3 linked regions of the Caldimonas thermodepolymerans genome follow. Each later gene encodes a partner of the first gene's protein in a complex. Links are inferred from orthologs where the notes say so. Each region holds a gene or a part of one and is shown on either strand. Other genes may lie near its edges.

What was found. The genes of interacting proteins can lie anywhere in the genome.
Region 2: the proteins of accD (region 1) and accB are in contact, whole or in part, in a solved structure (PDB 8UXZ), measured with the Escherichia coli proteins. The link is inferred for Caldimonas thermodepolymerans from one-to-one orthologs.
Region 3: the proteins of accD (region 1) and IS481_RS10415 are in contact, whole or in part, in a solved structure (PDB 8UXZ), measured with the Escherichia coli proteins. The link is inferred for Caldimonas thermodepolymerans from one-to-one orthologs.

Annotation. Positions count from the first base shown.
Region 1 is NZ_CP064338.1:2,510,637-2,515,746, forward strand. The notes cover bases 1-2,968. They hold accD (acetyl-CoA carboxylase, carboxyltransferase subunit beta), read right to left. Parts: upstream 1,937-2,968; coding sequence 1,064-1,936; downstream 1-1,063. Other genes in these bases: folC (bifunctional tetrahydrofolate synthase/dihydrofolate synthase), read right to left, coding at 1-967; trpA (tryptophan synthase subunit alpha), read right to left, coding at 1,950-2,762; trpB (tryptophan synthase subunit beta), read right to left, coding at 2,759-2,968. In the rest of the region: more of trpB, read right to left, coding at 2,969-3,988; IS481_RS11780 (phosphoribosylanthranilate isomerase), read right to left, coding at 4,015-4,674; tRNA pseudouridine(38-40) synthase TruA, read right to left, coding at 4,677-5,110.
Region 2 is NZ_CP064338.1:3,081,962-3,086,905, reverse strand. What follows is about bases 1,569-4,370. They hold accB (acetyl-CoA carboxylase biotin carboxyl carrier protein), read right to left. Parts: upstream 3,307-4,370; coding sequence 2,830-3,306; downstream 1,569-2,829. Other genes in these bases: IS481_RS14510 (TlpA disulfide reductase family protein), read right to left, coding at 3,952-4,370; aroQ (type II 3-dehydroquinate dehydratase), read right to left, coding at 3,410-3,856; accC (acetyl-CoA carboxylase biotin carboxylase subunit), read right to left, coding at 1,569-2,696. Outside these bases: IS481_RS18540 (zinc-ribbon and DUF3426 domain-containing protein), read right to left, coding at 1-345; prmA (50S ribosomal protein L11 methyltransferase), read right to left, coding at 386-1,291; more of accC, read right to left, coding at 1,347-1,568; more of IS481_RS14510, read right to left, coding at 4,371-4,479; IS481_RS14505 (hypothetical protein), read right to left, coding at 4,476-4,944. UniProt on the Escherichia coli protein: This protein is a component of the acetyl coenzyme A carboxylase complex; first, biotin carboxylase catalyzes the carboxylation of the carrier protein and then the transcarboxylase transfers the carboxyl group to form malonyl-CoA.
Region 3 is NZ_CP064338.1:2,226,236-2,231,343, forward strand. What follows is about bases 1,569-4,534. They hold IS481_RS10415 (acetyl-CoA carboxylase carboxyltransferase subunit alpha), read right to left. Parts: upstream 3,555-4,534; coding sequence 2,583-3,554; downstream 1,569-2,582. Other genes in these bases: tilS (tRNA lysidine(34) synthetase TilS), read right to left, coding at 1,569-2,583; IS481_RS10420 (DNA-3-methyladenine glycosylase family protein), read right to left, coding at 3,611-4,252; cysS (cysteine--tRNA ligase), read right to left, coding at 4,268-4,534. Outside these bases: IS481_RS10405 (aspartate kinase), read right to left, coding at 1-1,139; more of tilS, read right to left, coding at 1,258-1,568; more of cysS, read right to left, coding at 4,535-5,108. UniProt on the Escherichia coli protein: Component of the acetyl coenzyme A carboxylase (ACC) complex. First, biotin carboxylase catalyzes the carboxylation of biotin on its carrier protein (BCCP) and then the CO(2) group is transferred by the carboxyltransferase to acetyl-CoA to form malonyl-CoA.

The sequences.
Region 1 (5,110 bases):
GCGCCGCGACGGCGTGCGGGTTGTGCGCCACGTCCAGCACCAGCGTCGGCTGCCCGGGCACGATCTGGAAGCGCCCCGGCAGCTCCACCACCGCCAGGCCGTTGCGCACCGCCTGCGCCGTCACCGGCAGGCGGTCGCGCACCGCCTCCAGCGCGGCCAGCACGCCCGAGGCGTTGAGCAGCTGGTTGGTACCGCGCAGCGCCGGATAGGCCAGCCCCGTGTAGCGCTTCTGGCGCCCGGCCCAGGACCACTGCTGCCAGGTGCCGGTGCCGCTTTGCTGGCCGGCGTAGTTGAAGTCGCGCCCGAAGCGCCACAGGTCGGCGCCGATGGCCTCGGCATGGCGCACGACGCTCTCGGGCGGCACCGGGTCGCTGACCACCACCGGCCGCCCGGGACGCATGATGCCGGCCTTCTCGCGCCCGATCGCCTCGCGGTCCGGCCCCAGGAAGTCCATGTGGTCCAGGTCGATGCTGGTGATGATGGCGCAGTCGGTGTCCACCGCGTTGACCGCGTCGAGCCGGCCGCCCAGGCCGACTTCCAGCACCACGGCGTCGAGGGCGCGCGCGGCCAGCAGGCTCAGGATCGCCAGCGTCGTGAACTCGAAGTAGGTCAGCGCCGCGCCCTGCCGCGCCTGCTCCACCGCCTCGAAGTGCGGCAGCAGGTCCTGCGCCTGCACCGGCTGGCCGTCGATGCGGCAGCGCTCCTCGAAATGCACCAGGTGCGGCGAGGTGTAGACGCCGACGCGGTAGCCCGCGGCGATCAGGACGGCTTCCAGCATCGCGCAGGTCGAGCCCTTGCCGTTGGTGCCGGCCACCGTGAACACCGGGCCGCCGAAGCGCAGCGGCAGGCGCTGCGCCACCGCCTGCACGCGCTCGAGCGTGAGGTCGATGGTCGAGGGATGCAGGCGCTCGCAATGGGCCAGCCAGGCCTCCAGCGTCACAGGCGGGGATGAGGATGACAGCGGCATGATGGGGGATGGTAGAGCAGCCGCGCCGGCAACGCCGGCGCCCAACGAGAAGGGCCGGCATCGAGCCGGCCCTTTGCGGTGCAGGAAGACCCGCGATCAGGCGACCGCGTCGGCCGGCTGGCGCTGCAGCATCGCCAGCGCGCGCGCCACGGTCTGGCGCAGCTCGCGGCGGTCGACGATCATGTCGAGCGCCCCCTTCTGCAGCAGGAACTCCGCACGCTGGAAGCCTTCGGGCAGCTTCTCGCGCACGGTGTTCTCGATCACGCGCGGGCCGGCAAAGCCGATCAGCGCCTTGGGCTCGGCGATCACGATGTCGCCCATGAAGGCGAAGCTGGCCGACACGCCGCCCATGGTCGGGTCGGTCAGCACGCTGATGTAGGGCAGCTTGGCCTTGGCCAGGCGCGTCAGCGCCGCGTTGGTCTTGGCCATCTGCATCAGGCTCAGCAGCCCTTCCTGCATGCGCGCGCCGCCCGTGGCGGTGAAGCAGATGAACGGCGTCTTCTGCTCGAGGGCGGTCTCGACGCCACGCACGAAGCGCTCGCCGACCACCGAGCCCATCGAGCCGCCCATGAAGTCGAACTCGAAGCAGGCCGCCACCACGGGGATGCTGTGCACCGCCCCGCCCATCACCACCAGCGCGTCGGTCTCGCCGGTGGCTTCCAGCGCGTCCTTCAGGCGGTCGGGGTACTTCTTGCTGTCCTTGAACTTCAGCGCGTCGACCGGCAGCACTTCCTGGCCGATCTCGTAACGCCCTTCCGGATCGAGGAACTGGTCCAGGCGCGCGCGCGCGCTGATGCGGTGGTGGTGCGAGCACTTGGGGCAGACATAGGCGTTCTGCTCCAGGTCGGTCTTGTAGAGCACCGATTCGCACGACGGGCACTTGATCCACAGGCCCTCGGGCACCGAGCGGCGTTCGGCGGGATCGGTCTGCTGGATCTTGTTCGGCAGCAGTTTGTCTAGCCAACTCATGCGTCAACTCCTATCACAGGGTGTCGAGGGCCGCGCGGATCTCCGCGATGAAGCGCCCCCCGGCGTCCGCCACGCGCTCGGGCGGTTGTTCTTCGAGCAATTGCACCAGGCGCGAGCCGATCACGACCGCGTCCGCCACCGCGGCCACGGCCCTGGCGCTGTCGGCATCGCGGATGCCGAAGCCCACGCCCACCGGCACTTTCACGTGCGCCTTGATGCGCGGCACCATCTCCGCCACGGCCCGGGTGTCGAGGTGGCCGGCACCCGTCACGCCCTTGAGGGAGACATAGTAAACGTACCCGCTGGCAATGCGGCCCACCTCGCGGATGCGCTGTTCGGTGGAGGTCGGCGCGAGAAGGAAGATCGGATCCAGGCCGTGTCCGGCCAGCGCGCGGGCGAACTCCTCGCACTCTTCCGGCGGATAGTCGACCACCAGCACGCCGTCCACGCCCGCGGCCTGCGCGGCCCGCACGAAGGCGCCCGGCCCGTGGCGCTGGTCGTAGCGCTCGATCGGGTTGGCGTAGCCCATCAGCACCACCGGCGTCGCGTCGTCCTGCGCGCGGAACTCGCGCACGTCGTCGAGCACCTTGGCCAGCCCCACGCCCTGCGCGAGCGCGCGCTCGGCGGCCTTCTGGATCACCGGGCCGTCGGCCATCGGATCGGAGAACGGCACGCCCAGCTCGATCACGTCGGCGCCGTTGCGCGCCAGCGCGAGCATCACCTCGACGGTCCGCTGCGGGAACGGGTCGCCGGCGGTCAGGTACGGGATCAGCGCCTTGCGGCCGGCCGCCTGCAGGCGGGCAAAGGTCTGCGCGATGCGGCTCATTGCGCACCTCCGCCCGGCATCGCCTCGGGCAGGCCCACGCCCGACAGGCTGGCCACGGTACCGATGTCCTTGTCGCCCCGGCCCGACAGGCACACCAGGATGGACTGGTCGCTGCGCATGGTCTTCGCCAGCTTCATGGCATGGGCCACGGCATGGCTGGACTCCAGCGCCGGGATGATGCCTTCGGTGCGGCACAGGTAGTGGAACGCCGCCAGCGCCTCGTCGTCGGTGATGCCGACGTACTCGGCCCGGCCGGTGTCCTTGAGCCAGGCGTGCTCGGGGCCGACGCCCGGGTAGTCCAGCCCGGCCGACACCGAATGCGTCTCCAGGATCTGGCCGTCGTCGTCCTGCAGCAGGTAGGTGCGGTTGCCGTGCAGCACGCCGGGCGAGCCACGGCTGATGCTGGCCGCGTGCCTGCCCGAGTCGAGCCCCTGCCCTGCGGCCTCCACGCCGATCAGGCGCGTGCCCTCGTGCGGGATGTAGGGGTAGAAGATGCCCATCGCGTTGCTGCCGCCACCCACGCAGGCAACCACGGCATCCGGCTGGCGGCCGGTCATCTCGGGCATCTGCGTGAGGCATTCCTCGCCGATCACGCTCTGGAAGTCGCGCACCATCATCGGGTACGGGTGCGGGCCCGCCACCGTGCCGATGATGTAGAAGGTGTTCTCGACGTTGGTGACCCAGTCGCGCAGCGCCTCGTTGAGCGCGTCCTTCAGCGTCTTCGAGCCGCTTTCGACCGGCACCACCTTGGCGCCCAGCAGGTGCATGCGGTAGACGTTGGGCGACTGGCGCTTGACGTCCTCGCTGCCCATGTAGACCACGCACTCCAGCCCGTAGCGCGCGCAGATGGTCGCGGTGGCCACCCCGTGCTGGCCGGCGCCGGTCTCGGCGATCACGCGCGGCTTGCCCATGCGGCGCGCCAGCAGCGCCTGGCCGATGGTGTTGTTGACCTTGTGCGCGCCGGTGTGGTTGAGGTCCTCGCGCTTGAGGTAGATCTGTGCGCCGCCCAGCTCGCGGCTCATGCGCGCGGCGTGGTAGACCGGGCTCGGCCGGCCCACGTAGTGCGCCAGCTCGTTGCGGAACTCGGCGATGAACTCGGGATCGTTGCGGTACTTCTCGTACGCCGCCTTGAGCTCGTCCAGCGCGTGGACCAGGGTTTCGGCGACGAACGAGCCGCCGTACGGCCCGAAATGCCCGCGGGCGTCGGGTTGCTGATAGGGATGCATGACTTCAGGTCGAAAAGGGGTGCCAGTCAGGTCCCGGCGGCGTCTGCGATGCGGGCATCGGCCTCGCGCACGGCTTCGCAGAACTGGTGGATCGCCACGGCATCCTTGATGCCCTTGGCGCTTTCCACACCGGAACTCACGTCAACGGCCCAGGGCCGCACCTGAAGAATTCCAGCGGTCACGTTTGCAGGCGTCAACCCACCAGACAAAACGACTGGACAGGGCACGCTTGGTGGTATGAGTGACCAATCGAATACCTTTCCGCCGCCACCATAACCCTCGACATGCGCGTCCAGCAACAGCGCGGACGCGGTGGCGAACCGAGCGGCAAAGTTTAGCAAATCGAAACCCGGGGCCATCCGGGCCGCCCGCAGGTAGGGGCGCCCGTGGCGCTCGCAGTCGGCCGGGGACTCGTCGCCGTGGAACTGCAGCAGCAGGTGCGGGATCGCCGTGCAGGCGGCCTGCACCTGCTCCGGCGTGGCGTTGACGAACAGGCCCACCGGCGTGACGAACGGCGGCAGCCGGCGCGCCAGCTCGGCCGCGCGCTCGAGGCGCACGTGGCGCGGGCTGCGTTCGTAGAAGACGAATCCGACCGCATCGGCCCCGGCCTCCACCGCGGCGTCGATGTCGGCCTCGCGGGTGAGGCCGCAGATCTTGATCCGTGTACGTTGCGAAGACGTGCGCATGGTCAGGGTAGCCAGTCCAGGGCAGCGTTGACTTCGGGCAGGCCAAAGGCGGGGTCGTAGCGCGGGCCGACGAAATACAGCCCATCCGGGGCGAAGGTCGGCGCCGCCCGGCGACGGTCGCGGCTGTCCAGCACCTCCTGCACCCATTCCGGTCGCTGGTTGCCGGCGCCCACCGCCACCAGGCAGCCCATCAGGTTGCGCACCATGTGGTGCAGGAAGGCCGAGGCCTCGAACTCGAACCGCCAGTATGCCCCCTGCCGGCGGATCGTGATCTCGCGCAGGACCTTGACCGGGGACTTGGCCTGGCATTCCGACGAGCGGAATGCCGAGAAGTCGTGCTCGCCGATCAGGTAGGCCGCCGCCGCGCGCATCGCCTCGACATCCAGCGGCCGGAACACCCAGCCCGCGAACCCGGTCTCCAGTGCCGGCCGCACCG
Region 2 (4,944 bases), 570 kb from region 1 along the record:
CACGTCGTAGGCGGTCGTGACCTCGTCCGCCTCGTCCTCCTCGACCGTCGCCGCTGCGGCCGCGGGCGCGCCGGCGGCGGCCTGCGGGGCAGGGGGGGGCGGCACGGCCGGCGCCGGTGCCGGAGGCGGCGGTGGGGGCGGGACCTGCCTGGCCGGTGCCTGCGCGGCCCGCGGGGCGGGCGCCGGCGGCGGCATGCCGTCGCGCTCGAGGTCGAACAGTCCCTCGATCGCGTTGAAGACTTCGTTGCAGCGCCCGCAGCGGACCCAGCCTTCGGAGACCTTCAGCTGGTCCTGGACGACGCGGAAGGTGGTGTGGCAGGCCGGGCAGCGGGTGGCAAGACTCATGGCGCGAATGATGCCATCGGGACGGCGGCTTGCCGTCCCCTCAGGCCGGTGTGCCGGGGCGGCCCGTCATGAGGATCCAGCCATCCTCCTGGTCGCTGACCTCGAGCCGGCACCACGGGGCGTAGGCCTCGGCGAGCTCGTCGGCCTGGCGCTCGAGGATGCCGGCCAGCACCAGGTGGCCGCCCGGGGCGACATGGCCGCACAGCAGCGGCGCCAGCAGCTTGAGCGGCGTGGCCAGGATGTTGGCGAGCACCAGCGGGTACCGTCCCTGCGCGAGCTCGGGCGGTCCGGCACGCAGCGTCACGCCGTTGGCCTGGGCGTTGGCCTGCGTCGATTCGATCGCCGCCGGGTCGATGTCCACCGCGTCGATCGCCTGCGCGCCATGCAGCGCCGCGCCGATCGCCAGGATGCCCGAGCCGCAGCCGTAGTCCAGCACGCGCTGCCAGCTGGGCGCGAGCGCCGGGGCCTGCTGCGCGATCCAGCGCAGGCACATGCGCGTGGTGGGGTGGGTCCCGGTGCCGAAGGCCAGTCCCGGGTCGAGCCGGATCACGCGGCGCGCCTGCGCCGGCGGCTCGTGCCAGGTCGGCACGATCCAGAACTCGGGCGTGATCTCGACCGGATGGAACTGCGACTGCGTCAGTCGCACCCAGTCCTGGTCCGGCACCGGCTGCATCGCGACCACGTGCACCTCGCTGGCCCAGGGCTGGGCCAGCAGCAGCGTGGCCGCCTCGGTGGCGGCTTCCTCGGTGGGGAACAGGGCGCGCAGCGTCGAGCGGCCCCAGCCGCCCTTGGGTGGCGGCAGGCCCGGCTCGCCGAACAGCGCCTGCTCGGCCTCGGTGCCGGCGTCGGCGTCCTCCACCGAGACCGACAGCGCGTCGAGTTCCATCAGCGCGTCCGAGACGGTGTCGACCAGGTCCTCGCCGGCCAGCAGCAGCAATTCGATCATCGCGTTTCTCCTGCGTCGGCGCCAGCGCCTGGTCGTCGCGGGGACGGGGACGGCGTCACCGCTTGCGCTCGCTCATCCAGCTTTCCAGGTAGTGGATGCTGGTGCCGCCCTCGATGAACTTGGCATCGGCCAGCAGCTCGCGGTGCAGCGGGATGTTGGTCTGGATGCCTTCGACCACCGTTTCCGACAGCGCGATGCGCATGCGTGCCAGCGCCTGCTCGCGGGTGTCGCCATGCACGATGATCTTGCCGATCATCGAATCATAGTTGGGCGGCACGAAGTAGTTGGTGTAGATGTGCGAATCGACGCGCACGCCGGGGCCGCCGGGCGCGTGCCACATCGTGATGCGGCCGGGCGAGGGCGTGAACCTGTACGGGTCCTCGGCGTTGATGCGGCACTCGATCGCGTGGCCGCGCATCTCGATGTGGCGCTGCGAGAACGGCAGCTTCTCGCCGGCGGCCACCCGGATCTGCATCTGCACGATGTCGATGCCGGTGACGAGTTCGGTCACCGGGTGCTCGACCTGCACCCGGGTGTTCATCTCGATGAAGTAGAACTCGCCGTTCTCGTACAGGAACTCGAAGGTGCCGGCGCCGCGGTAGCCGATCTTGCGGCAGGCCTCGGCGCAGCGTGCGCCGATCTTGTCGATGATGCGGCGCGGGATGCCCGGCGCCGGTGCTTCCTCGATGATCTTCTGGTGGCGGCGCTGCATCGAGCAGTCGCGCTCGCCCAGGTACACCGCGTTGCGGTGCTGGTCGGCCAGCACCTGGATCTCGATGTGGCGCGGGTTCTCGAGGAACTTCTCCATGTAGACCGCCGGGTTGCCGAAGGCGGCGCCCGCCTCGGTGCGGGTGGTCTGCACGGCATGGATGAGGGCGGCCTCGGTGTGCACGACGCGCATGCCGCGCCCGCCACCGCCGCCCGCGGCCTTGATGATGACCGGGTAGCCGATCGATCGGGCGATCTTGATGATCTCCTTCGGGTCCTCGGGCAGCGCGCCGTCGGAGCCGGGCACGCAGGGCACGCCGGCCTTGATCATCGCGGCCTTGGCCGAAACCTTGTCGCCCATCAGGCGGATGCACTCGGGCGTGGGGCCGATGAAGGTGAAGCCGCTTTGCTCGACGCGCTCGGCGAAGTCGGCGTTCTCGGACAGGAAGCCGTAGCCCGGGTGGATGGCCTCGGCGTCGGTCACCTCGGCGGCCGAGATGATGGCCGGCATGCTGAGATAGCTCTGGGCCGAGGCGGCCGGGCCGATGCACACCGCCTCGTCGGCGAGCTTCACGTACTTGGCATCGCGGTCGGCTTCGGAATAGACGACGACCGACTTGATGCCCATCTCGCGGCAGGCGCGCTGGATGCGGAGGGCGATCTCTCCGCGGTTGGCAATCAGTATCTTCTTGAACATCGTGATCTCCGCGGCAGGCTCGTCGGGGGCCGGGGCGTTCCCGGCACGGCGTGGTGCCGCTGGGCCAAGCTGGCTGGGTGGCTGATCGCCCGTGCGATCAGGCAGGAGGCAGGGGCGGGTGGCCCCCGCCGGCTCACTCGATCACGAACAGCGGCTGGCCGTATTCGACGGCCTGCCCGTTCTCGCACAGGATCTGGGTGACCGTGCCGGACTTGTCGGCCTCGATCTCGTTCATGATCTTCATCGCCTCGATGATGCACAGCGGGTCGCCTTCCTTGACCTGCTGGCCCAGCTCGACGAAGGGCTTGGCGCCCGGGCTGGAGGCGCGATAGAAGGTGCCGACCATCGGCGACTTGACCACGTGACCCTTGACCTCGGGCGCGGCCGGCGCCGCGGGAGCGGCGGCTGCCGGCGCGGGGGCCGGGGCGGTGACGACCGGCGCCGCCACCGGCGCGGCGACCGGGGCCATCACGACCGGCGCGGCCGAGGCGGCGGTGTGGCCGTCGGACTTGACGATGCGCACCTTGCCGTCGGCTTCGGTGATCTCCAGCTCGGAGATGTTCGACTCCGACACCAGGTCGATGAGGGTCTTGAGCTTGCGTAGATCCATTTCGCTCTCCAACTTTCCTTTTTTGTCGTGATCAGCGGCGTTCGCGCACCAGTGAGCCTCGATCTGTCGTCAATCGCCGTGGGTGAGTGGAGCGGGGGAAGCGTCAGGCCGCGGGTGCGAGACGTTCCAGCGCGTACTCGAGGGCCAGGCGGTAGCCGGTGGCGCCGAGACCGCAGATCACCCCTTCGGCGAGGTCCGAGAAATAGGAGTGCTGCCGGAAGGGTTCGCGCCGGTGCACATTGGACAGGTGCACTTCGACGAAGGGGATGGCCACGCCGGCCAGCGCGTCGCGCAGCGCCACGCTGGTGTGGGTGTAGGCCGCCGGGTTGATGATGATGAAGCGGGTGCCGTCATCGCGCGCCTGGTGGATGCGGTCGACCAGCGCCCCTTCATGGTTGCTTTGGAAGGTTCTCAGTTCAATGCCTCGATCTGCGGCGAACTTGACCAGTTCTGCGTCGATCTGGCTCAAAGTGGTCGACCCGTAGACCTGCGGCTCGCGGGTGCCGAGCAGGTTCAGGTTGGGACCATGCAGAACGAGGATGGACATCAGCGGCGGGTCGTCGGGACGGCCGTCAGTAAAGAAGCCGTGACTTTACGCGCAAATCGGCGCAAATGTCGAGAAATTGTTTTCACAGACCGCGCCGGTCACATAGTTGTTGCATCTGCCCAGCCGGACAGCTCGGCAAAACTGGTTTCGCCCAGCTTGCGGTGCCGCACCGTACCGTCGCGTCCCAGCACGACGGTGAACGGCAGCCCGCCCTGCGGGTTGCCGAGCGCGCGCACCAGCTCCATGCCGGCGTAGCCTCCCAACGCGATCGGGAACGCCACCGGCACCTTGCGCAGGAACTCCTGCACTGGGGCTTGCTGGTCGATCGCGATGCCGACCACCTGCCAGCCCTGCGGCCCGAAGCGTTGGTGGAAGCGATCCAGCTCGGGCATCTCGCGCACGCAGGGGGCACACCAGGTCGCCCAGAAGTTCACGACCAGCGGCCGGCCGCGCAGCGCCTGCATCTCCAGCGTCCGCCCGTCCGGGGTGTCGAAGCGCAGCGACCACAGCGCGGCAGTGTCGGCCGCGTCAGCCGGTGCCGGCCGGCGCCACCAGGCCAGCCCGGCGCCGCCCGCGGCGGCAGCCAGGCCGGCCACGGCGGCCACGGCCCATTGACGGCGGTTCATGGCGTGCCCTCCAGCAGCGCGCGCACGGCGTCCAGGCTGCCTCGTTCGGTGCGCCCGCGTGCGTCCGGCTTGAGCGCACCGCGCAGGTCGTCATGGTCGTAGATCACCAGGTGCACGGAGACGGGCTGGCCCAGCTCCGGGCTGCGGTCGGTCAGCGTCAGCACGTCCACCGGCGCCCCGCGGAAGCCCTGGACGGTGCCGACGTCGTAGTCCACGCGCCGGTCGATCAGGCGGATCTCGGCGGACTTGGAGTCGTCGCAGAACAGGTTGATCCACACGTCGTTGAGCCGGGTGGCGGTGCCGTTCCACACCGCGCCGGTCAGGTGCGGGCGGAACTCGGCCAGCCGCTCCATCCAGCGCAGCGCGACGGCCCGCAGGGCGGCCAGCTCGGCCGGCTGGGTGTCGGCGCAGAAGATGTCGATGTAGGCACGCACTTCCGCCTCGACCGCGTCATTGTCGGGTAGG
Region 3 (5,108 bases), 280 kb from region 1 along the record:
TCGCTCAGCGCGCGGAACATCGTCGCGGCCACGCCGGCGTGCGAGCGCATGCCGATGCCGACGATGGACACCTTGCAGATCTTGGTGTCGCCGATCACCTTCTCGGCGCCCAGCGCGGGCACCACCTTGCTGTTCAGCAGGTCCATCGTCTTCTCGTAGTCGTTGCGATGGACCGTGAACGAGAAGTCGGTCTTGCCCTCGTGCGAGACGTTCTGCAGGATCACGTCGACGTCGATGTTCGCGTCGGCCACCGCACCGAGGATCTGGTACGCGATGCCCGGGCGGTCCGGCACACCGATCACGGTGATCTTGGCTTCGTCGCGGTTGAAGGCGATGCCCGACACAACGGCTTGTTCCATGTTCTCGTCTTCCTCAAAGGTGATCAGCGTTCCCGACCTGGCTTCTTCCTCGATCGGGATGTCCCACGGCGTGAAGCTCGACAGCACACGCAGCGGCACGCGGTACTTGCCGGCGAACTCGACCGACCGGATCTGCAGCACCTTGGAGCCGAGGCTGGCCATCTCCAGCATTTCCTCGAAGCTGATGGTGCGCAGGCGACGCGCCTCGGGCACGATGCGCGGGTCGGTGGTGTAGACGCCGTCGACGTCGGTGTAGATCAGGCACTCGTCGGCCTTCATCGCCGCGGCCACCGCGACGGCCGAAGTGTCGGAACCGCCGCGGCCCAGCGTGGTGATGTTGCCATCGTCGTCGATGCCCTGGAAGCCGGTGATGATGACGATCTTTCCGGCGTCCAGGTCGGCGCGCACGCGGGCGTCATCGATGCTCTGGATGCGCGCCTTGGTGTAGGCGGAGTCGGTCTTGATGGGCACCTGCCAGCCGGTGTAGCTCACCGCCTGCAGCCCTTCGGCCTGCAGCGCGATCGACAGCAGCCCCACCGAGACCTGCTCGCCGGTGGCGGCGATCATGTCCAGCTCGCGGGCGTATGCGGTGGTCTGCGTGGACGGCGCAAGTTCCTTGGCCAGGGCAAGCAGCCGGTTGGTTTCGCCGCTCATGGCCGACGGCACCACCACCATCTGGTGGCCGGCCCGTGCCCATTTGGCGACGCGCTTGGCGACGTTGCGGATGCGCTCGGTCGAGCCCATCGAGGTGCCGCCGTACTTGTGAACGATCAGTGCCATCGAAGTCCGGTACTGGGAGTTGGGTGCGCGGGAGGTCGGAAGTCAGGATTCGCGCCGCGTCGCGAACGAAACGGCGATTGTATCCTGTTGCAGCGCAGCAACCCGGACGCGGGGGCCTTCAGGCCGGAGCCAGCGGCTCCCAGCGCAGCGTCACGCGTGAGCGGCCGGGCATGGCCACGGCGCGCGCATCCAGGCCCAGCCCCGGCACGAACACCAGGGCATCGCCCGCGTACAGCAGCGGCCCCTGGCGCGCCCAGCCAGGCACGCCGGCCTGCTGGAACTGCTTCTTCAGGCTGCGCGGCGGCCGCCCTGCCCCGGCCTGGAACCGCTCGCCGCCCTGGCGCGGCACGAGGCGCAGCGCCTCCAGCAGCGCCAGCGGCACGCCGCCGCAGCCATCGCAGCGCTCCACGTGCAGCACGCCGCCCCAGCCCGGCAGTTCGTAGCGGCCGGCGCGGCGCACCTGCAGCAAGGTCTCCGGCATCGGTGCGCCCGCCGGCGCCGCGGCGACCGCCGGCTGCCAGCGCAGCACCCCGCGGTAGCTGCGCAGCACGCCCTGCGGCAGCGGCCACTGGCCGGTGCGCACGCACGGCAGCTCGTCCCACAGGCGGTCCACCCAGCTGGCGGGCAAGGGCTCGCCGGCCTGTGCGCGGTACCAAGCCCGCAAGGCGTTGCGCGCGCGTGCGGCACCGAGCGCCTGCCAGGGCTGCAGCTGCAGGCCCTGCGGCGTCGCCACGACGGCCAGGTCCTGCGCGGCCAGTTCGTCCAGGCAGGCGGCCGCCTCGCGCGCCCAGGCGGCGGCATCGGCCAGCGCGGCCTCGGCCTGCCCGAAGGCCTGCGTCAGGGCCGGCCACACCTGCAGGCGCAGGCGGTTGCGGGCATAGCGGGCGTCGGCATTGCTGTCGTCATCGACGTAGCGCAGGCGATAGCGCCGCACGTAGGCCTCGATCGCTGCGCGCGGCTGGGCGAGCCACGGGCGCACCCAGGCCACGCCGTCGCGCTCGACCGCCACCGGCATGCCGGCCAGCCCGGCCACACCCGCGCCGCGCAGCGCCTGCAACAGGAAGGTCTCGGCCTGGTCCTGGCGGTGGTGGGCCAGCAGCACCGTGTTCGCACCATGCGACAAGGCCATCTCGCGCAGCGCGGCATAGCGCGCGTCGCGCGCGACCGCCTCGATGCTCTCTCCCTTGCCGGGTCGAAGGTCCAGCCGCCGGCTGACGAAGGTGACCGGCCAGCCCCGGCGCCGCCAGGCGGCGCACTGCCGCTCGCAATGGTCCAGCCACGCGTCGGCCTGCGGCTGCAGGCCATGATGGACATGCAGGGCCAGCACCTGGACGCCTGCGTCCCGTGCGGCCCTGAGCGTGGCATGGAGCAAGGCGCTGGAATCGCGCCCGCCGCTGTAGGCCACCGCCACGCACGGGCGATCGGCCGACAGCCGCGCGTTCATCAGCGCTCTTTGGTGTCGATGAAGCGCCCGTAGCTCTGCAGGCGCTCGTAGCGGCGCTGCAGCAGCTCCTTGGGCTTGAGGTCGCTGACCTGGCGCAGCGCATCGTTGAGCGCACGCTTCAGGTAGGCCGCCATCTGCTTCGGATCGCGGTGTGCACCGCCGACCGGTTCATTGACGATCTTGTCGATCAGGCCCAGCGCCTTCAGGCGGTGCGCCGTGATGCCCAGTGCATCGGCCGCTTCGGCGGCACGGTCGGCGGTCTTCCAGAGGATGGAGGCGCAACCTTCCGGCGAGATCACCGAGTACACCGAGTACTGCAGCATCAGCACCTGGTCACCGACGCTGATCGCCAGCGCGCCGCCGGAGCCGCCCTCGCCGATGATGGTCGCGATGATGGGCACTTCCAGCTGCGCCATCTCGAAGATGTTGCGGCCGATCGCCTCGGACTGGCCGCGCTCCTCGGCGCCGATGCCCGGGTACGCGCCTGGCGTGTCGACGAAGGTGAACACCGGCAGGCCGAACTTCTCGGCCAGCTTCATCAGGCGCAGCGCCTTGCGGTAGCCCTCGGGACGCGACATGCCGAAGTTGCGCGCGGCGCGCTCCTTGGTGTCGCGGCCCTTCTGGTGGCCGATCACCATGCAGGCCTGCCCGTTGAAGCGCGCCAGGCCGCCGACGATGGACTGGTCGTCGGCAAAATGGCGGTCGCCGTGCAGTTCCTGGAACTCGGTGAAGATCTCGTTGATGTAGTCCAGCGTGTACGGCCGCTGCGGGTGCCGTGCAATCTGCGTGACCTGCCAGGGGGACAGGTTGGCGTAGATGTCCTTGGTCAGCTGCAGGCTCTTCTTGCTGAGCCGGTCGATCTCTTCGGAGATGTCGACGGCCGACTCGGTCTGGACGTAGCGCAGCTCGTCGATCTTGGTTTCAAGCTCGGCAATGGGCTGCTCGAACTCGAGAAAGTGTCGTTTACTCATCCCAAGTCATCCATCTGTGAACGAGGCGCCTCGCGCTTCTTATGGTTGTATGGTGGTCAGTATTCCACCGGCAGGGGGTCGAGGCTGCGCCAAATGTACCACGTGGCCACCGAGCGAAACGGGGCCCAGGCCTCGCCCACTTCCCGGGCTTCCGCCCGCGACACCGGCTCGCCGCTGAAGTAGTTGATGCTGATGCCCTTGAGCAGGCCGAGGTCGTCCAGCGGCAGCACGTTCGGGCGCATCAGGTGGAAGATGAGGAACATCTCGGCCGTCCAGCGGCCGATGCCGCGGATGGCCACCAGTTCCTCGATGATGGCTTCGTCCTCCATCGCCGCCCATTCCTTGACGTGCACCGCGCCACTGTGGAAGTGGCTGGCCAGGTCACGCAGGTACTCCACCTTGCGCGCGGACAGCCCGGCCGTGCGCAGCGCCTCGACGGGCAGCTGCAGCACCTCGGCCGGCGAGATCCGGTTGGACGGCCCGCTCAGCAGCGCCGCGAAGCGGTCCCAGACCGCCTGCGCCGCCTTGACCGAGATCTGCTGCCCCACGATGGAGCGCGCCAGCGTCGTGAAGGCGTCGCCGCGGCTTTGCAGCCGGGCCTCGCCGAAGCGCGGGATCAGCTTGCGCATCACGCGGTCGCGCCGCGACAGATGCTTGCACGCCTCGTCCCAGTAGTCGGGCGTGACGACCTTGGACATCGCCATGCGCCGCCCTCAGGCCCGCACCCAGGTGGTGCCCTGCGGCGTGTCCTGCAGCACGATGCCCTGCTCGGCCAGCGCGGCGCGGATGCGGTCGGCCTCGGCGTAGTTCTTGGCCTTCTTCGCCGCCGCGCGGGCCTCGATCTGCGCCTGGATCGCCGCTTCGTCCAGCCCGCCGGTGTGTCCGCCCTGCAGGTACTCGCGCGGCGAGCCCTGGAGAATGCCCAGCGTGCCACCCAGCGCCTTCAGCAGGCCGGCCAGCGCGGCCGAGCGCGTGCGGTTCACTTCCGTGGCCAGCTCGAACAGCACCGCCACCGCCTCGGCGGTGTTGAAGTCGTCGTTCATCGCCGCGCGGAAACGCGCCGCGTGCGGCTCGTTCCAGTCGATGCTCACCTCGGCGGGCGGCACCGCGTCCAGCGCCGTGTACAGGCGACGCAGGGCATGGCGCGCGTCCTCGAGGTGCGCATCGCTGTAGTTGAACTGGCTGCGGTAGTGCGTGCGCAGCATGAAGAAGCGCAGCGTCTGCCCGTCGTAGCTCTTGAGCACGTCGCGGATGGTGAAGAAGTTGCCGAGCGACTTCGACATCTTCTCGTTGTCGACGTTGACGAAGCCGTTGTGCATCCACACGTTGACGAACGGCTTGCCCGTCGCGCCTTCGCTTTGCGCGATCTCGTTCTCGTGGTGCGGGAACTGCAGGTCCATGCCGCCACCGTGGATGTCGAAATGCTCGCCCAGCAGCGCGCAGCTCATCGCGGAGCACTCGATGTGCCAGCCCGGACGCCCGCGGCCGAACGGCGCATCCCATTTTGCATCGTCGGGTTCGGTGTCCTTGGCCGCCTTCCACAGCACGAAGTCG